2 linked regions of the Gemmatimonas phototrophica genome follow. Each later gene encodes a partner of the first gene's protein in a complex. Links are inferred from orthologs where the notes say so. Each region holds a gene or a part of one and is shown in the gene's direction. Other genes may lie near its edges.

Region 1 (15,214 bases):
TTCACCCTCGGACTGGGAGATACGTGGCGCGATTTTCGGGCGGGCGCAGGTTCGCGCCGGCCGTGGTCGCCTTAATTTTTCTTTCTTTCACCGGTTCGACCCGGAGTTCCCATGGAAGTCATTCTCCGTAACGCCGTCGACAAGCTCGGACATCCTGGTGACATCGTCTCCGTGTCGCCGGGCTATGCCCGCAATTTCCTCCTCCCCCGTGGCCTCGCCTACGAAGCCACCCTCGGTAACCGTAAGCGCATCGCGGCCGAAAAGAGCCGCCTCGAGGCGCTCGAGGGTGAACGCAAGGCGGCCGCGCAGGCCGTGGCCGACAAGCTCGCCGAAGTCTCGGTGACGTTCGCTGCCCGCGTGGGCGAGGAAGGCAAGTTGTTCGGCTCCGTGACGGCCGGCGACATCGCCCACCAGCTTGAGGCCCAGGGCTTCAAGGTGGAAAAGCGCCAGATCGAGCTCAATGAGCCCATCAAGGCGCTCGGCATGTACAAGGTGGCCGTCAAGCTGCACGCCGACGTGCATCCCGAAATCAAGGTCTGGATCATCAAGCAGTAATCTGGATCACTATCCAGGTCCCGAGGGGGAGTCCGCACACCGGGCTCCCCCTCGGTCTTTTTTCGTCAGACCGGCAGGCTGGGCATCCACCCCCCTGTCCGTGTCGTAGTTTTGTAGGCAACCTTCGGGACGGTGGCGGGGTACCGAAATTGCTCGTGGAACAGAGCCCCGCCACGATGCCCTTACCAATAGAGACATGGCTGAACGACGCCCGAGCCCCGGAGAACCCATCGCCCGCCGCGCTGCTGCGCTGGCCAGCGACCTGAAGGCCACTGATATCGTGGTCCTCGATCTCCGTGGTGTGACGGATATGACCGACTTTTTTGTTATCGCCTCCGGGACCTCGGACACGCACGTCCGGGCGGTCGCGGAGCACATACAGGCAGGGTTAAAGGACGGTGGGGTGTCTACCACCATGACCGAGGGACTCACGCAGGGCCGGTGGGCGCTGTTGGACTACGCCGACTGCGTAATCCATGTCTTCCATCCCACCTTGCGGCAGTTCTATCAGCTGGAGCGGCTGTGGAGTGATGCCACACCCGTCCGGTTGGACGCCGAAATCACGCAGGGAGCATAATTCGCATGGCGCAGGCGCAGCGGTGGTCACGACTCGGTACGGCTCTCCAGTTCGCGGTCGCGGCACTCGGTGCCACCGCGCCGCTGACGCCGCTGGCCGCGCAGCAGTACTTCGGCCAGAACCAGGTGCAGTACGACCGGCTCAACTGGCGGGTGATCGAGACAGAGCATTTTCTCGTGCACTACTACCCGCAAATCGGGGATGTCGCCCCCGATGCGGCGCGCATGTCCGAACGGGCCTATGCGCGGTTGTCCCGCCTCACCGCGCACCAGTTCCGCGAAAAGAAGCCCATCCTGATCTTCGGGTCGTCGGGGGACTTTGCGCAGAGCAATGTCTTCGGTGATCTGGGCGAAGGCACCGGCGGTGTGACCGACCCGCTGCGCCAGCGCATGGCCCAGTTCTTCAGTGGCGATTGGGCCAGCTTTGAACACGTGCTCATTCACGAAATGGTGCACGTGTTCACCTTCGACATTTTCTCGCGCGGGCGCGCGGGCGCCGGGTTGCAGAACCTGGCCATGGTGAACCCGCCCCTGTGGTACATGGAAGGGTTGGCCGAATATCTGTCCATCGGGCCCAACCATCCGTGGACCGATGCGTGGGTGCGTGACGCGGTGGTCAATAACACGTTGCCCAGCATCGCGCAGATGACGGAACGCCCCGACAAGTACTTCCCGTATCGCTACGGGTTGGCGCTCTGGCAGTACGTGGGATCGCGGTGGGGCGACGAAGTCATCGGCGAAATCATGAACGCCACGCCCAGCCTCGGCATCGATCGGGCCTTCCGTCGGGAAATCGGCTTGTCGCTCGACGAACTGAGCGCCGAGTGGAAGGGCGCCATGCAGGCCAAGTATCTCACGGCCGTGGCCAACCTCGATCGCCCGCGCAGCTTTGCGGAGCCGTTGCTGTCGCAGAAGCGCACCGGCAGCATTGCCAACACCTTTGTCGCCCCGGCCCTGTCGGACGATGGCAAGTACATCGCCTATGTCGGCTATGGCAGCCTGCTCCGCGGCGAGGTGTTCCCCGAGTTGTACCTCGCCAACGCCGAAACGGGCAAGCGCATTACGCGCCTGGTAAAGACCACGACCAATCCGGACTACGAACAGCTGCGCTTCATTTATTCGCAGCCATCGTTTTCGCCGGACGGCAAGTTGTTGGCTTTCACCGGCCAACGTGGCGGGCGCGACGTGCTCTACGTCATGGACGTGGCGCGCCGCAAGGTGATTCGCGACTTCGACTTCGAACTCGACCAGGTGTTGAGTCCGAGCTTTTCGCCCGATGGGCGCAAGATCGTCTTCAGCGGCATGCGTCGCGGCAGCAGCGACCTGTACGTCGCGTCGCTCGATACGCCGGGCTACACACAGCTCATGAAGGACACGTACGGGGATCTGTCGCCGTCCTGGTCGCCCGACGGCAAGAGCATCGCCTTCATCACGGAGCGCGGCCCCGACACCGACATGGATATCCTGAAGATCGGACCATGGCGCGTGGCGCTCTACGACTTCGACACACAGAAGATCAACATCATTCCCGGTCAAGGCGGGCGGAATATCAACCCGCAGTGGGCGCCCGACAACAAGTCGCTGGCGTTCATCTCCGACCGCACGGGCATTGCCAACATCTTCCTCTACGACTTCACCGATCGTGAGCATTATCAGCTCACGAACGTGCTGGGGGCGGTGACCGCCACGGCCGAACAGTCGCCGGCACTGACGTGGGCGCGAGGCGCCGACGTGATGGCGTTTGTGTATTACGAGCAGACGGATCACGCCATCTGGAAGGTGAAGAATCCGCGATCGCTCAAGAAGCAACCGTATCGTGATCCGGTGCTGGTGGCGCAGGCACAGCAGGCCGCCAACACACCCGTTGTCCCTGCCGCGCCAGTTGACCCCACGGCGCACCTGCGTCGCGGCACGGTGCAGGACACCAGCGCGGCGCGACAGTCGTTCTATCGTCCGAGCACCGGGGTGACGGCGCGCGTGTCGGCAGAGCTGCCCGCGAGCGTGCTCGCGCGACAGGCGGAAACCGTGAGTGTGAAGGCGATGCTCGATAGCTTCGACTTCAACCTCCCCGACACCACCGGGTTGAGTGACGGTCGATACAAGGGCAAGCTCACGCCGGAATATGTGGCGCAGCCGAGCATTGGCTATCAGCAAGGTGGCTTCGGGCAGGGCACGTACGGCGGCACGACCATCGTGCTGAGCGATCTGCTGGGCGACCGGCGTCTGGCGCTCTCTGGCTCCATCAATGGGCAATTGAGTGACGCGCAGGTGTTCGTTGGCTACACCAGTCTGGGGCGTCGCCTGCAGTACACCTCCGGGGTGGTGCAGCAACCGTTGTACCTCATTTCCGGCTTCTTCGAAACACCGCAGCAGAACAGTCAATCGCAGTTCGTGCAGACGCAGGAGATCACGCGCCTGGTGGTGCGGCAGATGTTTGCCACGGGGCTGTATCCGCTCAACCGATTTACCCGTTTCGAATTGGGGGCGCGCTTCCAGAACGTGGACCAGCAGGTGTTTTCGTTCAACCGCCTGGTAGACTACGGCCTTGGCTTTGCCTCCGGCTTCGAACGGGGGCCCACACGCAACGTGGCATCGGCCAATACGCTGTCGCCGTATCTCGCCTTCGTCACCGACAACACGCTCTTCGGCTTTACCGGTCCCATTACGGGCAAGCGCGTGCGCATGCAGGTAGAGCCCAGTGTGGGGACCTGGCAGTGGACCGATTACCTGGTGGATGCCCGGTCGTATCTGCCCATTCTGTTCAACTACGTCACCTTCGCCACGCGCTTGACGGCCAATCTGGCGGTGGGCCGTGACGAAACACGCTTCCCCAAGTGGATTGGGCGCCCCGACTTCGTACGTGGCTATAATCGCGAGGACATCGGGACAGTGGGGTGCACCGGCTTGCCGAGTGACGACGGATCGTCGTGCAGTTCGGCGGAGCTGATTGGTAGCCGGGTGGCGTTTGCCAATGCGGAACTGCGTTTCCCCTTGCTGCGACGCTACGGCAATCGCACCAACCTGCTGGGGGGCTTCCCCCCCATTGACGGTCTGTTCTTCTACGACGCCGGTGTGGCCTGGTCCAAGGGGCAGACCCCCACCCTGTCACGCGGTGCCGGCTACAACGTGGACACCGACCGGGCCCTGCTGCGCAGCTATGGCTTTGGCCTGCGCATGAACCTGTTCAACATCGCGATCATTCGCTGGGACTGGGCCAAGCCGGTCAGCCGGCCGGGGGCCAGAGGGTTCGGGACCTGGTTCTTTGGGGCGTCGTATTAACCCTGGTTGGTAGCGACGCCTCGGGACCGGCGTTTCTGGAATTCCGAAGTACCCGGTACCCAACCCGCAACCCCTCCCTGCAGCGCCCCTGCGGGGGTACCTTTCCCTCGTGCGCACGCTCCTCGCGTCGGCGCTCGTGCTCCTCGCGTGCGGCTGTTCCGATCGCTCGTCCCGCCCCTCTGGAGCCGACGCCACTCCCAGTATTCCCGGCGGACCCGATCCCATCGTTCTGCGCGTTTCGCGCAACGGTGGTGTGTTGACGGCTGCGCGCTACCCGGCGCTCGACACCACCATCTGGCGCTCCGCGTCGCGTGTGCCCCCGTTGAATCGCTTCGTCGCCTTTGGCGCCGAAGACGGCTACCTGGCGGCGGTCGATACCAGCGGCGCACCGGTGCGCGTCGACCTTCGCGTTGGTAGTGTGACCGTGGCTCGTGAAGACACCGTGCGTGCCGTGTCCTCGGCCGATGGCGGATCGATCTACGCGCTGACGGCTGGCGGCGACATTGCCCGCTACACGCCAAGCGGCAGCGATTGGTCCTTCACCCCGCCGCTCCCTGCCCAGACGCTCTTTGCCCAGCCCGATGGATCGGTGGTCGTGGCCGGTGCCCGCGGCGATCGCGCCATCGTCTGGCGGGTCCGTCCGCCTCAGCAGACCGTGTCCGATTCCATTTCGTTTGACGTGGGCGGCGACGAGCGGTCGTTGGGCGAAACGATCGAACGCACTGCCGGCAACATTGGCGACCGGGTGTACTTCGGCGCCAATGAAGACGTGTTGGCTGTGCGCACCCGCGACCTGGGTAAAGCGCTCGATGTGAGCATGGGCGACCCGGTGCGCGCGATTACCGCCACGCCCAGTGGTGATCGCCTGTTTGTGGCGCTGGAAGGGGAAGAAGCGCTGCGCATTGTCGACCGCTTCGAAGAAGGGATTACGGGCAAGATTGCGCTGCCGGGCGTCCCGCGCGCGCTGCGCATGGACCCCATGGGGCGCGTGCTGTTGGCGCAGGGGAACAAGGACTCGGTGTTCGTGGTGAGCCTTGCCAGTGACGAAGTGATGGGGGTGGTACAGAGTGAGTGGCGCGGCGACCTGCCGCTGGTGCTCCCTGATGCCGCCATTGCCGTGACGCGTGGTGATGACGTGGTGTTCGCGCATCCCACGTCACTCAAGGACATGCGGGTGGTTGAAGGCGGTGCCAACTCGTTCTGGCACACGTTGCGCTGGAACGGCTTCCGTCCGCGCGCGGCCGGTCTCGATCAGCCGGTGCAGTTTCGCACGAGTGCCCCGCGCGATTCGGCGGACCGTCTCCCGGATTCACTGCGAGCGGCGGCCGAAAGCACCGCGGTCCGCACGGATTCGGCGGCGGGATCTACTGGCGCCGGCGCACCACCGACGGGCCAATTCACCGTATCGTTTGCCGCCATTCTCGACGAAACGCAGGCGCGCTCGCTCGCGGCCCGCATTCGCGTCGATGGACAGTCGCCGCGCATCACCACGTCGGAGCGCGCCGGCAAGACGTTGTTTCGTGTTGTGCTCGGCCCCTTCCCCACGCGCCCCGAGGCGGAACGCGTCGGCAAGGCGTCGGGGCAAAGCTACTGGATCTTCGAGGGCGCGCCATGACTGCACCCGGTTCACTGATTGCTCCGTGGGAAGTGGAAGGACGTCGGCTGGCCCCTCTGCTGGACGGCGTGAGTGCGGTGGTCGTAGCCGCCAATGACCCGTCGGTGGCCGTGAGCGTAGCCATTGGGGTGGCGCGTGCCCATGGCCAGCGTCGTCGCGTGGCCATTGCCGACCTGATTGGTGAATCGCCGGCCATTGAGGCACTGCTCACTGGCGACGATCCACACGGCATTGCGGACAGTTTCCTGTACGGCGTTTCGCTGAACAAGATTGCGCGCCCCATGCAAGGCGCCGATAACGTTTTTCTGATGCCCAGCGGCACCGAGTCGGTGGATCATCAGGATGTGTACGCCAACGACCGCTGGCGCCGGTTGGCCGCCGGATTTCACCAGGTGGGGGCGCTGCTCATTGTGGTGGCGCGTCCGCAGGTTGCGGGCTTCGCGGAGTTGTGCGGGTACATCGGCAGCGTCATGCCGGTAGGTGAAACGGCGTTTCCGGCGCCTCCGGGCATTCCGCTCATTGCGCCACCGGCCCCGCCACCGCCGCCAGCGGCAGAACCAGTTGAGGCGCCCAGGCGCGAAAGCAAAGCTCGCGCGCGTGAAGCCGCGCAGCAGGACGAAAGCAGCCGCACGCGTCGCTTGTGGGTGCTGCTCATTCTGCTGGCCGCTATCGCCGTAGCCGTTGGGGCCTTGTGGCCGCAAATCGTGGAGCGACTGCCGGCGCCGCTGGCAGCGCTGGTTACCGGCGCCCAACCGGCACCGGACAGCACCGCAGTGGTGGTGCCACCCACGCCCATGAACGTGGCGCCACCGGCTGACAGTCTGCAGCGGGATTCACTGGGCAACGTCATCGGCGACAGCTCGCGCCTGGACAGCACGGCCACTGACAGTGTGGCAGCGTTGCCGGCACCAACGGTGGCCAACCCCGCCGACTCCGCTGCGTCTGCCCGCTACGCCGTGTACTTCGCTACGGCCAACACACGCGCCGCTGCCATGCCCGACCCCAAGGTGCGCGCGCTGGAAGCGGTTGCTCTGTCACCGGTCATGGAAGGCACCGAGCAATGGTTCCGGGTCACGGTAGGCGCCGCGGCGGAGCGCAGTGAAGCGGAAGCCTTGCTCACGCGATTGCGCAACGAAAAAGTCATCGGGTCAGGGAGCATTGTCTCCGTGCCCCTGGCCTTCCGCATTGAAACCAAGGTCACGACCCCGCTGGTCCCCACGCGCCTCGCGGCGCTGGCCACCCGGGGAGTGATTGCGTACGCACTGCGTCAAACCGACGGCAGTGCCACCATCTACACCGGCGCGTACGAATCGCCGTCGCAGGCGATTCCGCTTGCCGAATCGCTGCGCGCTGCCGGTGTCGCGCCTGTGCTGGTTTATCGAACGGGGAGAGCGTTCTAGTGCGTCTGACGAAGCTCGAAGTCCATGGCTTCAAGGCCTTTGCCGATCACCTGGAGTTTGTGTTTGAGAAGGGGGTGACGGCCATTGTTGGCCCGAACGGCTCCGGCAAATCCAATGTCTCCGATGCGGTGCGCTGGGTCCTTGGCGAACAGCGTGCGCGCGCCATGCGTGGTGCCAAAATGGAAGATGTCATCTTCCATGGGTCATCGGCCCGCAAGCAGGTGAACATGGCGGAAGTGTCGCTCCACTTCGACAACACGGAAGGCGAACTGCCCATTCCGTTCAAGGAAGTGGTCATCACGCGCCGCCTGTTGCGTTCGGGCGAAAGCGAGTACCTGCTGAACCGGGCGCCGTGCCGCCTGCGCGACATTCAGGACCTCGTGCGCGGTACCGGCCTCGGGGCCGACTCCGGCGTGGTGATCGAAAGCAAGATGATCGATTCCCTGCTCTCAGACCGCCCCGATGAACGGCGAGAGCTGTTTGAGGAAGCGGCTGGCGTAGGGCTCTATCGCGATCGCCGACGCAGCGCCGAGCGTCGTCTTGAGGAAACCACGACCGACCTCGCACGCCTCGACGATCTCATCAACGAAGTGCAGAGCCAGGTGCGTTCGCTGGCGCGTCAGCGTCGTCGCGCGGAACGGCATGCCGAGCTGACCTCGCGCCGCTTTGCGGTGGAGATTTCGCTTGCCACGCGCGAGATGGCCGCCTGGAAGGACGAACTCGAAGCACTCGACGGGCGGCTGGCAGAGTTGCGTGGCGAAGTGCCGGGCTCCGAAGAGCAGATCGCGTTGGCCGAACAACTGCGCGAAGAGGCCCACGCCGCGCGCGGAGCGGCAGAAGCCAGCCGCGTGGAGTTGGCCAAGCTGGCCGCTGAACAGCGCGACAAGACGCAGCGTCTCGAGCGCGAATTGGCGGTGGCCGAAGAGCGTCAGCGCAGCACCACGATGCGGAAGCAGCGTGCCGAGCAGGAGCGCCAGGATAACGAGGCGTTCGGCCGTCGTCTGCGCGAAGACCGCGACAAGGCCGCGACCGACCGCACCACGCTGGAACAGGAACTGGCCGACGCCGGTGAGGCGCTGCAGCAGCGACTGTCGGCCGAACAGGTGGCGCGTGAGTCTGTACAGGTGGCCCGCACCGCGCTGGATCAGCTGGAGCGGCAGGTGCGTGAACACCGGGACCAGGCCCGACGCATTGAACTGGACCGTGATGGGGCCGCGCGCGAACAGGCGGAGACTCAGCAGCGCCGCGAAGCGCTCGACGTAGAGCGGCAGAATCTGGCCGACGCGTTGGACGCCATTGAGCGCGAGCTCATCAACGCCCGCGAGCAGGTGCAGCTCACGCAGGAGAATGCGCAGGATGCGCTGCACGAGCTCGAAGGTGCTCGGCTGAGCTGCGCCACTGCGCGCACTGCCGATGCCGAATCGCGATCGATGCTCGCCAGTGCGGTGGAGTTGAGCACCAATCTTGAGGGCAAGATGAACGCCCTCGCGGCGCTGGAACGTGAGCGTGTGGGGTTGGCCCCGTCGGCCGCCAAACTGCTCAAGGAGCGCGAGCGATTTGGTGACGGCGCCGTGCTGGGGCCGCTCACCGACTTCCTCACCGCAGACGGCGATACGGCCAAACTGGTGGAGCGCTACCTTGGCGCCACCATGCACGCCATCGTCGTGCGCGATGCGGCCGCGGCGTCGGCCGTGCGCCAGTGGCATGCGCAATCTCAGCCGGGCCCCATTCTCCTGCTCCCACTCGACGTGGTCATGGAGATGTCCTCGCTGGAGGGGGCGCTGGGCGGCAGCGTGCAAACGCAGGGACCGGCCTCGCGGTGGGTGCAGGTGCTCCTTGGCAAGGTCCGCGCCCTCGACGGCGGCGACGCCTTCATTGACGAACGTGGGGCGGTCTACCTTCCGGGAAATGCCGGCGGGCCTGGCCCCCTGCAGCGCCGCGCCGAGCTGACCCGACTCGAGAGCGATCTCGCGGCCGCCGATGCCCGTCGTGACGAGGCGGCGATGGCGGCTGACGCGGCGCGACTGGCGTTGGCCGAAGCCGAACGGGCGCAGCAAAGTGCGATGGAAAACAACAACCGCGCGCAGCAGGAATCGCGGCGAGCGGTGGAAGTGCAGAACGAAGTGGATCGGCGTCGCGAGCGGGCCGAACGTGAGCTGGCACAGTCGAGCGCCCTCGCGGAACGCCTCGTGTCGCGCCTTGAGGAGCTCGAGCAGCGCACACGGCAGTTGGCGCAGCAGGCCGAAGCGCTGCACGCGCGGGCCGGTGAAGCCGACACCGACATTACCGCCGCGCGCGAAGAACTGTCCGTCTTCGAACGGGATCAGGAACAGGCACGCGAAGCCCGCGCCACCTGGCAGGTGGCGCAGGCGCAGGCCCAGGCACGGTTGTCCGTTGCCATTGATCGTGAAAAGCGCCTGCACGAGGAAGACAGCACCGCAGCCGCCCGCATTGAAGCGCTGGCGAAGGAGCTCTCCACGCTCAGTGAAGCCGATCAGCACCTGGCCCAGCAGCTCGACGGCTGGCGTACGGAGCTGGAGACGGAACAGAAGAGCATGGCCGACGCCGAAGGACGTCTGGCCGACGCCGAACGGGCCGTCGCGGCCGCCACGGCGGCCTCTGATGCGTGCGAGGCCACGCTTGATGAAGCCCGCCGCCGGGCGACGGCGTTGGGTGAGCAGCTCCACGGTGCGCAGTTGCGGCATACGGAGCTGGCCGGTCGGCGCGAAACGATTCGCTCACGTCTGGAAACAGAGTGGCGTCGATCGCTCGATGACCTGATGGCCGGTTTTGAAGAACTCGAACTGCCCACCGACGAGTTGCGGAGCGAGGCGGCCACGTTGCGCGCGTCGCTCGATGAGCTGGGGCCGGTGAATCCGCTGGCCATTGAGGAACATGAGGAGGAGCAGCGTCGCCTCGAGTTCCTCACCAGCCAGCGCAACGACCTCGTGGCGGCCAAGCAGTCGCTGCATCAGGCCATTCGGGAAATCGACAGTACGGCCCGGGAGCTGTTCCTCGCCACATTCTCGCAGGTCCGCGAAAACTTCCGCCAGATCTTCCTGCGGATGTTCGGCGGCGGCGAGTGTGACCTGCGCCTGGAGAACCCGGACGCCCCGCTCGATTGCGACATCGAAATTCACGCGTCACCGCGTGGCAAGAAGACGCAGCGCATCCACCTGCTCTCCAGCGGAGAACGGGCGCTGGTCGCCTTGTCACTGCTCTTTGGCATCTTCCTCACCAAGCCGAGTCCGTTCTGTCTCATGGACGAAGTGGACGCGCCTCTGGACGATCAGAACATCGGTCGGTTCGTGAAGATGCTCAACGACTTCAAGTCGCGGACGCAGTTCATCGTCATTACGCACAACCCGCGGACGACGTCGGAAGCCGCCGACGCCGTGTACGGCGTCACGATGCAGGAGCCGGGCGTGTCGAGCATCGTGAGTGTCCGGCTGCGCAACGGGCCGTCCGTGGACGCGGAACCGGGGAGTGCGCCGCCGGAGCCCGACATCAGCCCGGAGGAGGTCTCGGTGGACGACGCCGATGCCTCTGAAGCGGAGCCGTCACCCGCGTGATGGGGGTTCGCATGGTGCGTCCCTGGGGGGCGGTTCTGCTGCACACATTGGCAGCCGGACTCGCCCCTTCGGCGTTACTGGCGCAAACGGTGATTGTGGACGGCCCCGCGCAAACGGTGCTGCCGTCGCTCACGCCGACGCTTCAGGTGCGAGCCATCGGACTGGGGCCATCACGCCCCATTCAATACAACCTGCAGGTGGCGACCACGTCGGATTTTTCGGTGCTGGTGCTCGACAGCACCTTCAATTCACCAGACAGCGTACTCACCGTGCAGATCACCCGCCCGTTGCCCAGTCAGGCCACGGTGTATTGGCGGGTCGGCGCCCGCTCCTTCATCGGGCCGCAGGCGCAGTCGCAGAGCTCTGGGGCGCGTGTGGTGCCAGCGTGGCTCACGCTCGTGGAGCCCAACTCTCCGCAGGGGAACCGATACGATATCCGACGCCCTCTGTTTGTCTGGAGGAGTGCGCCGGTGACCGCCGCGACCGGGCCATGGCGCTATGACCTGGAAATTCTCAACGTGGGGCGACCGGAAGTCGGGGTGACCAATCTGCGTGACTCCACCTATCGCCCCGCCATCGACCTGCAAGCCAACGCCTCGTATCGCTGGAATCTGCGCGCCATTCTGCCCAATGGGGAATCGATCCGGGTGTACAGTCAGGCCACGTTTGTCATCACGGATCCGCTGCTCCCCACCACGACGCTGCTGTACCAGAACTTCCCCAATCCGTTTCCATCGGCAGTGGCCTTCGCCACCTGCTTCTGGTTTGATGTGGGCAGCGACGGCGCCAAGGTGTCGCTGGATGTGCTGGACCTGCGCGGCAATCTCGTGCGCACCGTGGTACCGGGAAACGATGGAATCCAGGACTTTGAACCCGGACGATACGGCCGTGGCGCACCCGGGGCATCCAGCAACTGCGACAACCGCTTCGTGTGGGATGGTACGGCCACGGATGGACGCACGGTGGCCCCTGGTGTGTACCTCGCACGATTCCGCGCGAACAACGGAGCACCCACGTTCCGGCGCATTGTCTTCAAGGGTCGATAGCCCACCCCGATGCGACTAACGACCATTGGCACCGGAACCGCCGCGCCGCATCCTTCGCGCGTGGCGTCTGCGCATCTGGTGGAAGCCGGTGAAGTGCGCCTGCTCCTCGACTGCGGCAGTGGGGCCGTCCATCGGATGGCCAATCTTGGCGTGGCGTGGAGTGACATCACGCATGTGGCCCTCACCCATTTTCACGCCGATCATATTGCCGACCTGCCGCTGCTCATCATGGGATGGCGGTGGGGGCAGTTGCCGCCGCGGAGTGCGCCGGTCACCATCTACGGCCCGCTGGGGACGGGCGCCCTGCTGGAGCGGATGGCCGCGGTGTACGGCGGTTGGCTGCTGGCCCCCGGCTTCCCGCTCACCGTGCGGGACATGAGTCCGGACGAGGTCATTCGCTTGCCGGGCGACGTGTCCCTGCACGCCTGTGCGGTACCACATACCGCGGAGAGCGTAGCATATTCCGTCAGTGAAGGAACGCGGCGGCTTGTGTACACCGGCGACACCGGCGTAAGCGAATCGCTGGGCGCGTGGGCACGGGACTGTGACCTGCTGCTCGCCGAATGTTCTTTGCCCGACACGATGGCCATTCGTGAGCATCTCACCCCACGACAGGTCGGCGCGTTGGCAGCACAGGCCGCCGCGCGGCGGCTGGTGCTCACCCATTTCTATCCGCCGGTGGAGGCCGTGAACATCGCGGCTGAAGTGGCGGAGCATTATTCCGGTCCAACGGTGTGTGCCACCGATGGCTGGTTCATCGACTTTTAGAGTCTTTCCGAGGACGTGACATGCTGGTCGTAATGCAGCCCAACGCTTCTTCCGCCGACATCGATCGGGTCTGCGAAGAAATTACGCGTCAGGGCTTCAAGCCCCTCCCCTTGCCGGGCGAAGTCCGCACGGCGATCGGTCTCCTTGGCGATGACGCCAAGGTGGATTGGTCGTACATCGAAGGGCTGCCGGGCGTGTCCAGTGTGCTCATCGTGCAGAAGCCCTTCCGTCAGGCGTCGCGCGAGTGGAAGCCGGAACAGACCATCGTGGAAATCGCCCCGGGGGTGCGCTTTGGTGGCAGCGAGGTTCCCATTGTCGCCGGCCCGTGCTCGGTGGAAACCGAGGAGCAGATTCTCACCGCCGCGCGTCAGGTGAAGGCCGCCGGTGGCGTGGCGTTGCGGGGCGGCGCCTTCAAGCCGCGCTCCAGCCCCTACGCGTTCCAGGGACTCGGCAAGCAGGGGTTGGAACTGCTGGCCCTGGCGCGACGTGAAACAGGGCTGGCCATTGTCACCGAAGCCATGGATGAACGCGGCGCGGATCTCGTGGCCGAGTATGCCGACTGCATCCAGATTGGCGCGCGCAACATGCAGAACTACTCGCTGTTGCGTCACGTGGGCACGCTCAAGAAGCCGGTCCTGCTCAAGCGTGGTATGGCGGCCACGATCAACGATCTGCTGCTCAGCGCCGAGTATGTGCTGTCGGAAGGAAATCCCAACGTCATCCTGTGCGAGCGCGGCGTGCGCACGTTTGACAGTGCCACGCGCAACCTGTTCGATCTGACCGCCATTCCCGTGGTGCAGAAGCTGTCGCACTTGCCCATTGTCGCGGACCCCAGTCACGGCACCGGGCTGCGCGACAAGGTCACGCCCATGGCGCGTGCGGCCGTGGCCGCTGGTGCCGATGGCATTCTGGTGGAGATGCACCCCACGCCCGACAAGGCGCTTTCCGACGGCGCGCAGTCGCTGTATCCCGATCAGTTTACCGATCTCGTGAAGCAGCTGCGCACAATTGCCAGTGCAATTGGCCGCAGCATTACCAGTATCTGATAGCGCACGGCCGAGTGCCAGATCGAGGGAGCCAAGGAGGTGAAGAGGTGAGGAGAACACTTATGCAGTTTGCTCCTCACCTCATCACCTCCACTCCTCGTCCGATCAGGCACGTCGGCACCTGCGGCCAACCAGCGGGTATGTGACTCTATGACGACACAATCAACGATCGTTCGCGTGATGGCCATCACGATGGCCCTCAGCACGCCGCTCGTCGCCCAGACCGGCGCCGAGACGGCGTACGACCGCGTGGCCAAGGCGTGGAGTGGCACCCGGACGCTCGAAGCCAACTTCGAGCAGAAGATCACCAACCCGGTGATCGGCCGCACGGCCATGTCCAAGGGGGTCTTCCATCAGCAGCGGCCGGGGAAGGTGTCCATCACCTTTACCCAGCCTGCCGGCGACCGCATTGTGGGCGACGGCAAGACGCTGTGGGTGTATCTGCCCAGCAGTGCCCCGGGGCAGGTGTTGAAGTTGCCCGGCGATGCCGACGGCGCCATTGTGGCCGACCTGCTGGGTCAGCTGCTCGACACGCCGAAGCGTGCGTTCGTGATTTCCGGGGGCGAGGCGGTCATCATTGATGGCCGTGCCACTCGGCGGGTGCAACTGTTGCCGCGCGATCCCGATGCCGTGCCCTTTCAGAAAGCCACGCTGTGGCTGGATGACAAGGAGCCGCGCCCGGTGCGTGTCCAGGTGATTGATGATCAGGGCGTGGACCGAACAATCACGCTCACCACCTGGCGCCCTGACGCCACGTTGCCCAAGGATGCCTTTGCCTTCAAGGTGCCCAAGGGCGCCAAGGTGTCCACCAAGCTGCCCGGCGCGTAACGCCCCCTTCGCCTGGCTCGGTGCGCGTTATTGCGTGGCCGGCACGGTGACGGCGCGGCGTTCGAGATTCCCGAACACATCGCGTGGGGTGCGCGCACTCATGAGAATCTGTGAGGCGCGCTGCAGCGTGGCGTCATCCTGCGTGCGGCGCAGGAATTCCGCTTCGCCACCGAACGCGACCCGGGTCATCTCATAGCCCAATGAGCGGGCAATCCACGGGCCAGCCGCATCAAACACCGTGCGCGGCGGCGCCACCCTGCGCGCGATCAGGTCCAGATAGAGAGCATCCAGCAGTTCGCGCGTCACGGCGTCGCCGGGAGTATTCATGGTGCGCTTCCGCTGTTGGGCCAGCTTGCTGAGTGCATCGCGATACGCCCCCAGATTCTTCCCCATGGCTCGCGCCAGCGCCTGCACTGGCAGCGGCGTCACGCTGTCGCCGACGATCACATCGGGCGTGATGCCACCGCCGCCAAACACCGTGCGCCCGGCGTCCGTGCGGAAACGCGGTCGAATGGTGTCGGGCAACGAC
Region 2 (13,984 bases), 330 kb from region 1 along the record:
AATCTGCACCCCGATTACCACACCCCCCGCGATAAACCCGAGCGCATCAATTATCCGAAGCTCACGCGGATGACGCAGTGGATGTATCTCACCGGCTGGTTTGTCGCCAACGCTCCCAAACGTCCCGCGATCGACGAGGGCTTCAAGCTGGAGCGGTAACTGTCCAGACTGGATTGCCATCGTTCCATTCTTCGGTTCCCCTTCTCCATGTCCGCACCTTCGCACCTATGCCGCCTCGCCGCGGCGTTGCTGCTGCCATGTCTTCTCGGCGGGGCAAACCGCACCGCCATCTCGGACGAGCCCACGATTCGCCGCACCGAGTTCGGCGTACCCCATATCGAGGCCACAACGTTCCGGGGACTGGGCATCGGCCTTGGCTTTGCCCAGGCCGAAGACTACCAGGAGCGCGTCGTCATTTCGTTGTTGCGAGCCAAGGGGTATATGGGGCGCACCTTCGGCAAGGACAGCATGGAGTCGGACTTTGCCGCCATGCGTATCCATGCCCGGGTACAGCAGACATACCACCTGCTCGATGCCGATACGCGGGCCATGTATGATGGGTTCGCCGAAGGGGTCAATCGCTACATCACGGCCAATCGTGGTACCCTCCCGGCATGGGCGCAGCCGGTGTTCCATGGTCATGATGTGGCGGCCGGTGACATCGGTACCGCCAACACCACCGCCGCCCGCAATCTGGTGCTACGGTGGCTGCGTCGGGATTCATTGGCACGGGTCACACCGCCCGAACACGACGCCAGTCGTGAAGAGCCAGACATTGCGGCACGCCCCATTCTTGGCAGCGATGCCGACGTGGGCTCCAATGCGTGGGCGCTGGCTCCCTCGAGGACGACCTCGGGGCGCGCGATCCTCTTGCGGAATCCTCATCTCAACTGGAACGCGGGGTATTGGGAGGCCCACGTCACACTCCCCGGGAAGCTCGACTTCTACGGTGATTTTCGCATTGGCAGCGCCTTCTCCGTTGTTGGAGGATTCAATGCGCAGCTCGGATGGGCGACCACCAACAATGCGACCGATCTCGACGAGGTGTATGAACTGGCGCTCGATGCCACGCAGCCGGATCATTACCTGTTCGATGGGACCAGCGTGCCGGTGCGCTATGACGACGTCGCGGTAGTCTCGCGGGACGGCGACAGCCTGCGCACCACCACGCGGCGATATGCCACCACGCCGCTCGGTCCAGTCATCCATCGCAGCCACGACAAGTTGTACATCGTCCGCGCGGGCCCCGAAGGGGAATACCGTGCCGGTGCGCAGTTTCTGGCCATGATGCGCGCGCAGTCGCTGAAGGAATGGAAGCAGGCACTCGCCATGCGCGCGCGCGCCACATCCAATCTGACCTATGCCGACCGCGCCGGAAACATCCTGACGATCTGGATGGCCACGATTCCGCGATTGCCGCATCCGTCCGGCCACGACTCGGTGCCCATTCCGGCGCGTACTTCGGCGGATATCTGGACCCGGCTTATTACACTCGACTCCCTCCCGCAAACCCAAAATCCGCCGGGAGGGTACGTCCACAATGAGAACGACGCGCCGCATTTTGCCAATCTCCGCGCGCTGCTCGATACGGCTCGCTATCCCGATAATGTGGAGCGCGGCGAACTGCGGCTCCGCAGTCAGCTGGCGCTCCAGCTCATTGCCAACACCCGCAAGTTTTCGCTGGAAGACGTCGTCCGCCAAAAGCACTCCATGCGGATGCTGCTGGCCGATCGTGTCAAGCCGGAGCTGCTGGCGGCGGTGAAACGTTCGCCGGTGGCCACTGACTCCACGGCCATGCTGGCCGTCGCCATCCTGGCGGCGTGGAACAACTCTGTCGCTCCGACCAGCCGCGGCGGTGTCCTTTTCGAGACGTTCTGGCGCCGGTATCTGTTGCAGGCGCGCGATTCCGCTTTTGCCGAAAAGTGGTCGTGGGCGCGGCTCACACAAACGCCGCGAGGGCTCGGCCAGCCGGAGAAAGCGGTTGACGCCCTGCTGTGGGCCATGAACGAAACGACTCGGAAGTTTGGACGCCCTGATGTGGCCTGGGGGGATGTTCACCGGGTCCGGCGCGGTGGCGTGGATGTGCCGGTGGGTGGCTGTAGCGGGGCACTTGGCTGCTTTCGCGTCCTCACCTACGAAGAACAGGCTGATGGCAAGCGGGCGGCCAACAGTGGAGATGGGTGGGTACTGGCCGTGGAGTTCGGTCCTCGCACCCCGCGGGCGTATTCGATCCTTGCCTACGGACAAAGCACCGATCCCAAGTCCCCGCACCATGCCGACCAGGCGGCCATGTTCGCCCGCGGGGAGTTCAAGCCGGTGCGATTCACCGCCAAAGATGTGATTGCTCACACAATCCGGCAGTACACCCCCAGCCCATAATGCCCAAGGCATTTACTTCTGGGCGCTTTTGACGTTCATTTTCCAGACCTTTTCACTTCACTTCAGGGGAGTCACCCACGATGCAGCATCTCGTGCGCCGCTTGCTGGTGCCTGTTCTCGCAACTGCGGCCCTCACGTTGGGCACTTCGCAGGCCAGTGCGTTTGTCGGCCAGCCCAAGGCTGAACTCAAGATTGAAGGTGAACGCGCGCAGGATGGCGCCCGCCTCGTGATCAAGGGGAAGAATTGGCCTGCCAAGTCCAAGCTCAAGATTACCGCTACTCGCGCGCCGGGCGCGCGCAGCCCGCAGGACTTTGGTGTGGTCGATGTCGATGACAAGGGCGAGTTCGTGCTGCGCAAGACGGTCCAGTGCACCACGCAGTCCATGGACGAGGGTACGACGGAAAGCGTGACCTTCACGGCGGCCGAAGAAACGTCGGGAACGAAAGCCACGGCCAAGTCCACCGGTGCGCCCTGGGTCTGCATGTAATCGTTGGCTCGGAGGCCACTCCGTGCGGATCGCCGGGCTGTTGGTCGCCGAAACGATGGTTGTCGCACTAGTTTCTCCACGCGGTGCTCCCCTGCTTGGGGGGCACCGCGTTGCATATCTCCGCTACCCGCCGCCATGCTGGTAATCTTCGTTGCCCCGTTCTTTTCCCCCGCCGCCACGCAAATGATTGAGGCGGCGCTGGCACTGCCTCACATCCGCCTCGCGGTCATTGCCCAACAGGCACTGGAGCAGTTGCCTCCTCATCTCGCCGCCCGCCTGGTAGGGCACTGGCGCGTGAACGATGTCACAGACGCCGGGCAATTGACGTGGGCAGTGAAAGGCCTGTCCGCGGCCCATGGGGCGGTCTCACGCTGTTTCGCCGCCTACGAGCAAACGCAGTGGCCATTGGCGACTGTCCGGGAGCAGCTGGGAATTCCCGGGCTCCCCAGCGAGGCCGCGCAAAACTTCCGCGACAAGGCCCGCATGAAGGACGTCTTGCGTGCCGCCGGCGTGCCCGTTGCCAGACACCAATTGGTTGAGCATGCTCCCGACGCCCGACGATTCGTGGCCGACGTGGGCTTCCCCATTGTCATCAAGCCGCCGGCCGGCGCTGGCGCCAAGGCCACCGAGCGCATAACCGATGCGTCGTCGTTGGAGGCCGCCCTTCAACGCTACGCGCCGTCGCCGCAGGATCCCATGCTCGCCGAGGAATTCCTGCGTGGTACGGAGCATTCGCTGGAAACGGTCACGATCAACGGCGCGCCGGTCTGGCACTCGCTGACACGATACGCTCCGACACCGCTGGACGTCATTGAGAACCCGTGGATCCAATGGACGGTGCTTCTCCCGCGCGACATCGATACCCCCCAGTACGACGACATCAAGGCCATGGGCGACAAGGCGCTCAAGGTACTCGGCATGACCACCGGCGTGTCGCACTGCGAATGGTTCCGGCGCCCCGATGGATCGGTCGCCATCAGTGAAATTGCGGCCCGGCCACCTGGCGCCAACATCACCACCATGGTGTCCCGCGCGAACGACATGGATTTCGTGACTGCCTGGATGCGCCTCATGATCGACGGACGGTTCACGGTTCCCGAGCGCAGGTATGCCGTTGGCACAGCCTACCTGCGAGGACAGGGGCAGGGAATCGTGGCTGCAGTGGAAGGGCTTGATCTCGTTCGGCGCGAGCTGCATCACCTGATCTGCGACGAACGGCTCCCCTATCCGGGGCAGGCGCCCACCGGCAGCTACGAGGGCGAGGGATTCATCATGGTGCGCCACCCCGACACTAGGGTGGTGCAAAACGCCCTGACGCGTATCATCTCCACTGTGAAGGTCATTCTCCGTTAGCCGCGACCACGTTTCGTCGTCGTTCTGCCACCACCGACCCGTCGGCCCTCCAAGTGTCCATATCCAAAACCGTCCTCATGATCACGCCGGGGTTTCCCGGCGAAATGCCCTTGTTCACCCGCGGACTCTCCGAGCAAGGTGCCACGGTGCTGGGGGTGGCCGACGGACCGGCGAGCGATCTGCCCGAACTCGCCCGGCGGCATCTGAGCGACTATTTGCAGGTGCCCGACCTGTTCTCCAACGTGCCGAGTGCCATTGACCAGATCCGTCGCTGGTTGGGGGCTCGCACCCTCGATCGCGTCTGCTGTCTCTGGGAGCCCGGTATTGAACTCGCGGCGCAGATCCGGGAAGCGCTCGACGTGCCGGGGCAAGGGTATGAGCAGTCGCTCAAGTTCCGCAATAAAGACCTCATGAAGCAGGCGCTGGCCGATGGCGGAGTGCGGGTGCCGCACCACGCGGTGGCCAGTACCGCCGCCGAGGTCTGGGCGGCGGCCGAACAGGTGGGTTACCCGCTCATCATCAAGCCCATCGCCGGGGCGGGATCCATGGACACCTTCCGCTGCGATGACGCCAAAGCCGTTGCGGCGGCCATTGCACAGCTGGGGCACATTGAAACGGTGGACGTCGAAGAGTTCATCGACGGCGAAGAGTTCACCTACGACACCATTTGTGCCGGCGGGGACATCAAGTACTTCCACGTTGGTCACTACCGACCGCGTCCGCTCATTGCGCGGACCAACGAGTGGATCTCGCCGCAGACGCTGTCCTACCGCCATCTCGATGATCCGTGGGTGACTGATGGCATTGCCCTCGGCGAACAGGTCATCAAGATCCTTGGCTACGATACCGGATTCACCCATATGGAGTGGTACCGGAAATCCAATGGCGAGGTGGTGTTCGGCGAAATTGGTGCCCGCCCGCCCGGTGCCCGGACCGTGGACCTGATGAACTTTGCCAGCAACGTGGACCTGTTTGCCGGGTGGGCCGAGGCCGAGCTGCACGGCGCCTTCTCCCTGACCGTCGAACGACCGTATAACTGCGCCTGCATTACCAAGCGCGCGCATGGACAGGGGCGTATTCAGCGCATTGAAGGGCTCGATCGCATCAAGAGCCGGTTGGGTGATGCGATCTGCACGATTGATCTGCTCACCCTCGGGTCGCCTCGCCGCGATTGGAAAAGCACCCTGCTGTCCGACGGGTACGTGACGCTGCGTCATCCCGACTGGCAGACATGCAAGGACATGGCGGATTTCGTGGGTACTGATCTCCACTTGTACGCCGGATAACGGATACCGGGGTGGCGGGAACTGCTGGCACGGAAGGTCGATCTGTGGCGTCCGTGCCTCACTCCCGGTGGTTTCGATGCAACGTGTGGCAAGCTCAACCGTTTGCGTGGAAACACATACCGAGTGGTTTCAGAGGGAAAACGGTGATTTGAAGGGTGTTTGGGCCGCGGCACACGCTTTGCCCTACTGGTGTGCGAAGGCCGCGTTGAGGCGGCCGCGATGCATCCCTCTCTGCCGGAACCGTTTTCATGTCGCCCATTCTCGAAGAACCGCCAGTCGATCCCATCCGCGGGTATTTCTCGCAGTTGTGTGTGATGCTCACCGGCATCGCCTCCGGGGTCGTTGAGGCACCGGCCGGGAATGCCCTGCAGTCGCCCACATATCACATGGGTCGCCGCGACGGCTTGCATGTGGTGGTCGCCCACCTCGCGTCCAGTCGCACGCTCAAGGAAGCGGCCGACAAGTGTGTGGCGTTCGGTCGCGGGGTTGAGGAACGGGCGGACTCGCACCCGTATGGCCCTGATTGGTCGCAGGGGTTTGCGCAGGCCACCATGGAGGCCGCGTCCGATATCGCCATGTACGCCGCCACCTCGCATATCCCGCCGGTAGACAAGGCCCGGCTCCGGGCCGCTCGCACCGCCGCGCGTCACCTGTCGCCGCTCCATGGGCTGTGGTCGCCCAAGGCGGCCGGCACCGAACCGCCGCGGTCTCACCACGAGTGGTAAGCTGGCCGCTCTGAAAAATCGCAGTCTCCAGTGGCAGTGAAGTAGGGAAGTGGCGAGCGTCCGGGGGGGCGCTCGCCACTTTGTGTTTCGCCCGGGTCGCGCAACAGTCTCCCGGGGCGCCCGGCCGCTGTTAACTTGTCCGCCATGCCCAACAAGCCCACCACAGTGCTGGACGCACGCGCGCTCGATCGCACGCTGCGCCGCATGGCCGACCAGATCGTTGAACTCAACGCCGGCACCGATAATCTCGTGATCGTCGGTATCCAGCGGCGCGGTGTGCAACTCGCCGAGCGCATCGTGCGCATCATCGAGAGCCAGGAAAAGGTGACGGTCGCTTCCGGCGCTCTCGATATCACGCTCTATCGCGACGACCTGCAGACCGTTGGGCCCCGCCCGGTGGTGGGAGCCACGTCGCTCCCGTGGGCACTCGACGATCAGCGCGTGGTTATCGTCGATGACGTGCTCTATACGGGCCGTACCGTACGCGCGGCGCTCGACGAACTGGCCGATTTCGGACGGCCCTCACGCATTGCGCTCGCGGTGCTCATCGATCGCGGGGGACGCGAACTGCCCATTCACGCGGACATCGTGGGCCGCCGGATAGACGTGGCCGCCGGACAACGCGTCGATGTCTTCATCGAAGAACTCGACGGCCGCGACGAAGTGGAGATTGCCTCCCGCGACGAGGAGGGCTGAGCGTATGGCTGGTCCCCTTGGCAAGGACCTGTTGGGGCTTGCGCCGCTCTCGGCCGACCAGATCCGTCTGGTCCTCGACACCGCGGTGCCGTTCCGGGAAATCTCGGAACGTGCCATCAAGAAAGTCCCCACGCTGCGCGGCGCAACGATCGTGAACCTGTTCTTCGAGGCCTCCACGCGAACCCGTATTTCGTTCGAGTTCGCCGAGAAGCGCCTCAGCGCCGACACCGTCAACGTGGCCTCCGCCGGGTCGAGCGTATCGAAGGGGGAAACGCTCGTCGACACGGCGCGCAATCTCGAAGCGATGAAGATCGACATGGTCGTCGTCCGCCACGGCGGCTCGGGAGCGGCGAAGTTCCTTGCCGAACGCATCGAGTCGAACGTCGTCAATGCCGGTGACGGCACCAACGAACACCCCACGCAGGGGCTGCTCGACATGCTCACGTTGCGTGACCGCTTCGGTGATCTTGCCGGCAAGCGCATCTGCATCGTGGGTGATGTGCTCCATTCGCGCGTGGCGCGCTCCAACATCTGGGGGCTCACCAAGCTTGGCGCACAGGTCGCGGTCTGCGGCCCGCGGTCCTTGCTTCCCAACGCCATCGAACAGATGGGCGTGACGGTCTTCAATCGCATCGAAGAAGCGATCGAATGGGCCGACGCGCTCAACGTGTTGCGTTTGCAACTCGAGCGCATGCAGGCGGGCTACATCCCGTCGCTGCGCGAATACAATCGCGTTTTCGGCGTCACCAGTGCACGACTGGAGAAGGCGTCGCGCGATCTGCTCATCCTCCATCCAGGCCCGATGAATCGTGGCGTGGAAATCGATAGCGACGTGGCCGATGGACCGCACTCGGTGATCCTCGATCAGGTCACGAACGGCGTTGCCGTCCGTATGGCTGTCCTGTACCTGCTTGCCGGTGGCAAGCCTGAACTGGCCGAAGCGGCCAAGAAGGGAGTGGCATAATGGCGTATCCCATCGGGTCACGGGACCTGCTCATTCGTGGTGGTCGCATCATCGACCCGTCGCAAGGCCTCGATGCCGTCGGCGACGTGCTGTTGCGCAATGGTATCGTCGAGGCGTGTGGAGGCACCATCAGCACACCGGACGGCGCCGAGATTCTCGACGCCTCGGGGCTCGTGGTCGCGCCGGGCTTTATCGATGTCCACGTGCACCTGCGCGAACCGGGACGCGAAGATGTCGAAACCGTCGCAAGCGGTGCGCATAGTGCCGTGGCGGGTGGCATTACGGCCGTGTGCTGCATGCCCAACACCAAGCCGGTTACCGACAATCAGGCGGTCGTCGGCTTCGTGAAGCAGAAGGCCGAGCAGGCCGGTTACGCGCGCGTCTATCCGTACGGCGCCATTTCGGTGGGTCAGAAGGGCGAAACACTCGCCGAGATGGCTGAGATGGTCGCCGCCGGTGCCGTCGCGTTCAGTGATGACGGTCGTCCGGTGGAAAGTGCGCAGCTCATGCGCAGCGCGCTCGAATATGCCCGCGCCTTCAACGTGCCCATCGCCGAGCACTGCGAAGACATGACGCTCGCGCGCGGCGGCAGCATGAACGAAGGCATCATGAGCGCGAAGCTCGGGCTCAAGGGTATTCCCGCCGAGGCGGAAGAGATCTACGTCATCCGCGATATCCTGCTCGCGAAGCGCACCGGCGGACACATTCACATGTGCCACCTCAGCACCAAGGGGTCCGTGGAGCTCGTGCGCTGGGGCAAGGAACGCGGCATCAACGTCACGGCGGAAGTGTGCTCGCACCACATCTCGCTCACCGAAGATGCCGTCGACGGCTACAACACCAACGCGAAAATGAATCCGCCGCTGCGCACCGCCGAGGATATCGAAGCGCTGCAGCAGGGGCTCGCCGACGGCACGATCGATCTGCTCGTCACTGATCACGCGCCCCATCACTACGACGAAAAGGAACGTGAGTTCGCCGATGCGCCCAACGGTATCGTGGGGCTCGAGACGGCGCTGGCGGTGAACACGACGTATCTGTTGCACACCGGTATTCTCACGCTGCCGCAGATCGTCGATGCCATGAGCTGCAAGCAGGCGAAAATCTTCCATCTGCCGGGCGGAACGCTCGCTCGGGGCGGCATCGCTGACGTGACCATCTTCGATCCCAATCGCCAGTGGAGTTGCGATCCGAAGGCGTTCAAGTCGAAGGGGCGGAACACCCCGTATGGGGGACATACGTTCACGGGGCAGGCGCGCTATACGATCGTTGCCGGTCGCGTGGTGTACACGGCGTAATGGTGACGGCTCACGGCTGATCACGCCTGAGCTCGTCAGGACGGACCGGTGTGACTTCGGTCACACCGGTTGGCCGCGGCGGAGCAATTGACAACCCCGTGCTGTCACAAAGTGTGCACGGCTGCCATAGTTGAGTACATGACCGCCGCCCTTCACGTGACACCCCTCCGTTCCGCATCGTCCGTTCACGGGATGGCCTGCAGTGAGGGCCTCTCCGAAATCACCCCTCGTTCCTCATGACGGAGTCCAACGTCGTGTCCATCGAAGAAGTGCGCACGCTGGTCGCTGAGCGACAGCGCTATGACGATTGGCTGGCCGCGCTGGAGGCCAAGCGGACCGAAACTCCGCCCCGTGTCTTCGAACGGGTACACGGCGATTACCTCGGCCGCCGACGCGAGGTCATCGTGCGCCTGCAGTCGCACATTGGCGGCTTGTCCGCCATTGGGCATGACCTCGAGCAGCGCCTCAGTGATCTTGAAGCGCGTTTGGCGCTGCATGAGGAAGAACTGGCCGAAGGCATGCTGCGCAATCTGGTCGGAGAATACGACGGCGACCGATGGGACAATGTGCGTCAGGAAATCGAGGCGCGTATCACCGCGCTCGGCGACGAACGAACTACGTTGGCCGTGGAAGTGGCGGATGTGCAGACGCTACTGGCCAGCGCCCGCACGGAGCCGGAGGCGGAACCAGAACCAGACCCCGCGCCTGAGCCGGAACTCCTGGAAACGCCGTCCGCCGATGCGTCCGAGGCGCCCGTGGCCGTTGAGGAGGGCACTGACACCGCCGCCGCCGCCGCTGACTGGCTGGCGGAATCGTCCGCGCCTCAGGATTTTGACCTTGAGGCCGGAACGACCGAGACGCGCGTCGAGACGGACTTCGTGGTGACGGACGTTGTCGCGTACGAAGAATCCGCGCCGCTCCCGGAAGCCACGGCAGAGACGGCGGGGATGCTGGTGGAGACGGTCGAAGGGGCTGCTCGCTCGCCATACGAAGTGGGCACGCCGGCGGCGGCGTTCCTGGCGCAGCCTGACGAAGATTCGCTGTTGGACATCGACGTGTCCGGCATGGTAGACAACCCGATTCCACACAGTGCTCGCCATGAGGACGTGCTTGCGGATGTCGCGGCGCTGTTTGATACGTCGAGCATCACCGCCGTCCCTGAACCCACGCCGTCGCCCGCCGCGCCAGCGAACCCGGCGGAATTCGACGATGCGCTTGCCATGTTTGGCGATGTAAGTGGGGACGCCGATGCCCAATTCCTCAAGTCGCTGGAAGGCATCGAAGCCGATCATGATGCCCCGCCTCAGGGAGGCTCGCGTGTGGATGTCTCCACCACGACCGCCACACCCCCGGCGGCTCCCTCCGGCAACGATCCCTTCGACGATCTCGCCTTCCTGCGCTCGGTCACCGAACCCGGACATTCGGCGGATATCGTGCCTCCCGCCGCACCGTCCATTATGTCGTCAGCGCCGGCGACGTCGGCCCACGAGCCCCAGAAAACCCTGCGCTGCACGGAGTGCGGTACGATGAATCTCCCCACCGAATGGTATTGTGAGCGGTGCGGGGGAGAGTTGGCGGCGTTCTAGCGCCGCCACCTGGCGACGAAGGACAACAAAAAGGCCGGTCTCGCGAAGAGACCGGCCTTTTCTTGAGTGGCAACAGGCACGCGCGCGATTACGCAGCGACAGCCTTGTTGGCCAGCTTCGCGAGCTTGCTCTTCTGGCGAGCAGCAGCGTTCTTGTGGATCAGCCCCTTGCGGGCAGCACGATCAAGCAACGAAACGGCGCTAAGACGGTCATCGGCCGCCGCAGTTGCCGTCTTGGCCTTCTTCACGGCGGTCCGCAGCGCCGAGCGCTGCGCGCGGTTACGCACCGCAGCCGCACGCGACTTCCGCAGATCTTTCTTTGCGGATTGAATATTCGGCACGAAAAACTCCTGAGAACCAGTTGAACAGTGACGTGGAAACCACCCGGCAGACGGATGGAATCCGGCCACGGCGGAACAGACTGGTAAACATAGAAACGACCGGCAGACCAGTCAAGCGGCGGTCGGTAATGGAGTTAGCTCGCCACGGCGATCATCAGTAATGTGGATAACTTTTTGTGTGGAATACTTTTGACATCGCCCCTCTTCCACGCTACCTTCACACTCTGATTTGCTTGCATTCGCGTTTCTGGTGACGGCGTTCGCTGCCACTGACTCTCGCCTCATTTTTTCCCGGCTGCCGCGGTGGATTTCGCCCAGCAACTTGCTCTCGTCGCTCCAGTCTTGCTCTTCTCGATGGTCGCCCACGAGTATGCGCACGGCTATGCGGCGTTCCGGCAAGGGGATATGACCGCGTATCAGCTGGGGCGCCTCACCTGGAACCCCGCCAAGCATATCGACCCCTTCATGACCATCATTTTACCGGTCATGCTGGCGTTTCTTGGAGGCCCCATCTTTGGCGGTGCCAAGCCGGTGCCGGTCAATCCGCGGAACTACCGGCATTATCGTCAGGGCGACATCATCGTGTCTCTCGCCGGCGTGACGGTCAACGTCCTCATTGCGTTTGCGTGTGTTCCGCTCATCATGGGCGTCGGGCTGCTCGGACAGCAGTTTCCAGGAGCTGCGCGGCCGCTGTTCGTTCTGCAACTCATGCTGAACCAGGGCATCATCATCAACCTGGTGCTCGCGGCGTTCAATCTCATTCCCATCCCGCCGCTCGATGGGTCGCATGTATTCAAGTATCTCTTGCCGCCGCGCTGGTCGCTGCAGTATCAGCGCATCGGGGCCGTGGGCTTCCTGCTGTTGTTTGCCTTGCTTTCGTTCGGGCGGCCGTTGGTGAACCTGTGGATGACTCCCGCGTTCGCACTCAACAGTCTCGCTCAGCGGGTGTATATCCCGTACTTGCTGCCCAACCCTTTCGACGCGTGAACCCAGCGTGATCGCACCGAATTTTCGCCCCTTAGAGGCTGAAACGTCGTCGTTCGTCATTGAGCTGAGCCAGTTCACCGGCCCGCTCGACCTGTTGCTGTCGCTAATCCGCGACGAGCAGTTGGACATCTACGATATCCCCATCGCCCGCATTGCCGAGCAGTTCCTGGCGCGCATCAGCACGCTGGGGCTCGACGAAGCCGCCGACTATCTGGAAATGGCGGCCCGCCTGTTGCGCATCAAGGCGCAGATGCTGCTCCCGCGCGCCGACGGCGAAGAGTCCTGGGAAGATCCCCGGGCCGAACTCGTCCGCCGATTGCTCGAGTATCAACAGATGCGCGAAGTGGTGGATCTGCTCGAACGCCGTGGCGAAGAGCGTCGCCACCAGTTCCCGCGTCGCTTCATCCCCATCGCGGCCGACATCACGCCGCTCAACGCGCCGCTGTCGCTCTCCCTTGGTGAGTTGCTCGCCGCCGTCGACCGCGTGCTGCGGACGACCAAGGAACCCAAGATCCACGAAGTCGTACCGCGTGCCCTCGACGTGGCGGGCGCCATGGTCACCGTGCGCGCCGTTCTCGCCATGCGTCGGCATGCCCAGTGGACCGACCTCGTGGGCCGTGATGCGGAGCCGTGGCAGATTCTGTCCGTGCTGCTCGCCTTGCTTGAAATGGCCAAGATGGGTGAACTGCGCATTGCGCAGTCGCGTGCCTTTGCCTCTGTGGAGATCCGTCGTGACGCCATTAGCGAAGCTGCTTGAAGCCGCGCTGTTCGCGGCGCCGCGCCCAATCCCGCTGACGGCACTGGAGGCCCTCGACCAGGAGTCCAGCCCGGCAGCGGTTGCGGCCGCGCTGGACGAACTGCGCGAGCACTACGACGTGGACGGCCACGGGGTTGAACTGGTGGAGCAGGGTGGCGGGTGGCAGATCCTCACCCGGGCGGAATTCGCCGAAGCCATTGAACGGGCCCAGGTGGCCGTGCGCCCCCACAAGCTCTCGGCGGCGGCGCTCGAGACGCTGGCCATTGTGGCGTATCGCCAGCCCATCGGTCGCGCGGAAATCGAGGAAATCCGCGGCGTGGCCGTTGGCTCTGTCCTCAAGTCACTCCACGAGCGCAATCTCATTGATATCGTGGGGCGCAGTGAAGGAATCGGCCGCCCGTTGCTCTATGGCACCACCCCCCAGTTCCTCGAGCAGTTCGCCCTGCGGCACCTCGAAGAACTGCCACGCGCTGACGAACTGGCCATCGCCCTGCGTGGCGCCGGGAACACTGCGGTCGTGCCCGAGTGACGCCCCCGCGTCGTTCCGGCGGAGGCAGCGGCGGTCCTCTCAACAGCAGTGGCGGTCCCCGCAAAAGCTCCGGTACTTCCTCGGGACGCCCTGCGGCGCGCCCGTCGGCGCGGCCGTCGGCCAAATCCGATATCAATCCCGCCTCGCGCAGTAAGCGCGAGGCCACGCGCGGCGGCGATGGTCGCGGTGGCGAATCCCGAGGCAGCGACTCGCGTTCCGGCGAATCGCGAGGGAAGGGGACAGGCAAGGGGCCGCGGAAGGCCCCCCCCCGTCCGCCACGCCCTGCCATGATCCCGGGGGGCGGGCAGTTCATCAACAAGGCTGGCGGGACCGTCAAGGCGCGGAATGAAGGCCCCATGCGCGTGCAGCGCGCCCTCGCTCGTGCCGGTGCCGTCTCGCGGCGAGAGGCCGATCAGGCCGTGGCCGACGGACGGGTGCTGGTAAACGGACAGGTCGCTCTTGTTGGACAGGTCGTCGATCCCGCCCGCGATGTCATTACGCTCGACGGGGCGCCGGTCAAAACACACGTTACGGCGCATCGGTGGATCGTGCTCAACAAGCCGGCCGCCACCATGACCACCCGCAAAGACCCCAGC

What was found.
Region 2: the proteins of smc (region 1) and GEMMAAP_RS20925 are in contact, whole or in part, in a crystal structure (PDB 3ZGX), measured with the Bacillus subtilis proteins. The link is inferred for Gemmatimonas phototrophica from one-to-one orthologs.

The regions. Positions count from the first base shown.
Region 1 is NZ_CP011454.1:1,664,655-1,679,868, reverse strand. What follows is about bases 7,025-11,197. They hold smc (chromosome segregation protein SMC), read left to right. Parts: upstream 7,025-7,424; coding sequence 7,425-10,997; downstream 10,998-11,197. Other genes in these bases: GEMMAAP_RS06930 (flagellar hook assembly protein FlgD), read left to right, coding at 11,009-11,197; GEMMAAP_RS06940 (SPOR domain-containing protein), read left to right, coding at 7,025-7,425. Also shown: GEMMAAP_RS06965 (YybS family protein), read left to right, coding at 1-75; rplI (50S ribosomal protein L9), read left to right, coding at 112-555; rsfS (ribosome silencing factor), read left to right, coding at 752-1,132; GEMMAAP_RS06950 (PD40 domain-containing protein), read left to right, coding at 1,138-4,410; GEMMAAP_RS06945 (SPOR domain-containing protein), read left to right, coding at 4,520-6,025; more of GEMMAAP_RS06940, read left to right, coding at 6,022-7,024; more of GEMMAAP_RS06930, read left to right, coding at 11,198-12,043; GEMMAAP_RS06925 (MBL fold metallo-hydrolase), read left to right, coding at 12,053-12,811; aroF (3-deoxy-7-phosphoheptulonate synthase), read left to right, coding at 12,832-13,857; GEMMAAP_RS06915 (LolA family protein), read left to right, coding at 14,008-14,685; GEMMAAP_RS06910 (S41 family peptidase), read right to left, coding at 14,713-15,214. UniProt on the Bacillus subtilis protein: Required for chromosome condensation and partitioning.
Region 2 is NZ_CP011454.1:1,991,419-2,005,402, forward strand. Bases 11,042-13,984 are described here. They hold GEMMAAP_RS20925 (segregation and condensation protein A), read left to right. Parts: upstream 11,042-12,109; coding sequence 12,110-12,859; downstream 12,860-13,984. Other genes in these bases: rpsT (30S ribosomal protein S20), read right to left, coding at 11,042-11,115; GEMMAAP_RS08305 (site-2 protease family protein), read left to right, coding at 11,470-12,102; scpB (SMC-Scp complex subunit ScpB), read left to right, coding at 12,834-13,388; GEMMAAP_RS08320 (pseudouridine synthase), read left to right, coding at 13,676-13,984. Outside these bases: GEMMAAP_RS08250 (M28 family metallopeptidase), read left to right, coding at 1-159; GEMMAAP_RS08255 (penicillin acylase family protein), read left to right, coding at 208-2,379; GEMMAAP_RS08260 (hypothetical protein), read left to right, coding at 2,487-2,867; GEMMAAP_RS08265 (ATP-grasp domain-containing protein), read left to right, coding at 3,003-4,220; GEMMAAP_RS08270 (ATP-grasp domain-containing protein), read left to right, coding at 4,274-5,506; GEMMAAP_RS08275 (hypothetical protein), read left to right, coding at 5,755-6,231; bifunctional pyr operon transcriptional regulator/uracil phosphoribosyltransferase PyrR, read left to right, coding at 6,376-6,927; GEMMAAP_RS08285 (aspartate carbamoyltransferase catalytic subunit), read left to right, coding at 6,932-7,891; GEMMAAP_RS08290 (dihydroorotase), read left to right, coding at 7,891-9,189; GEMMAAP_RS08295 (zinc finger Ran-binding domain-containing protein), read left to right, coding at 9,426-10,775; more of rpsT, read right to left, coding at 10,864-11,041. UniProt on the Bacillus subtilis protein: Participates in chromosomal partition during cell division. May act via the formation of a condensin-like complex containing Smc and ScpB that pull DNA away from mid-cell into both cell halves.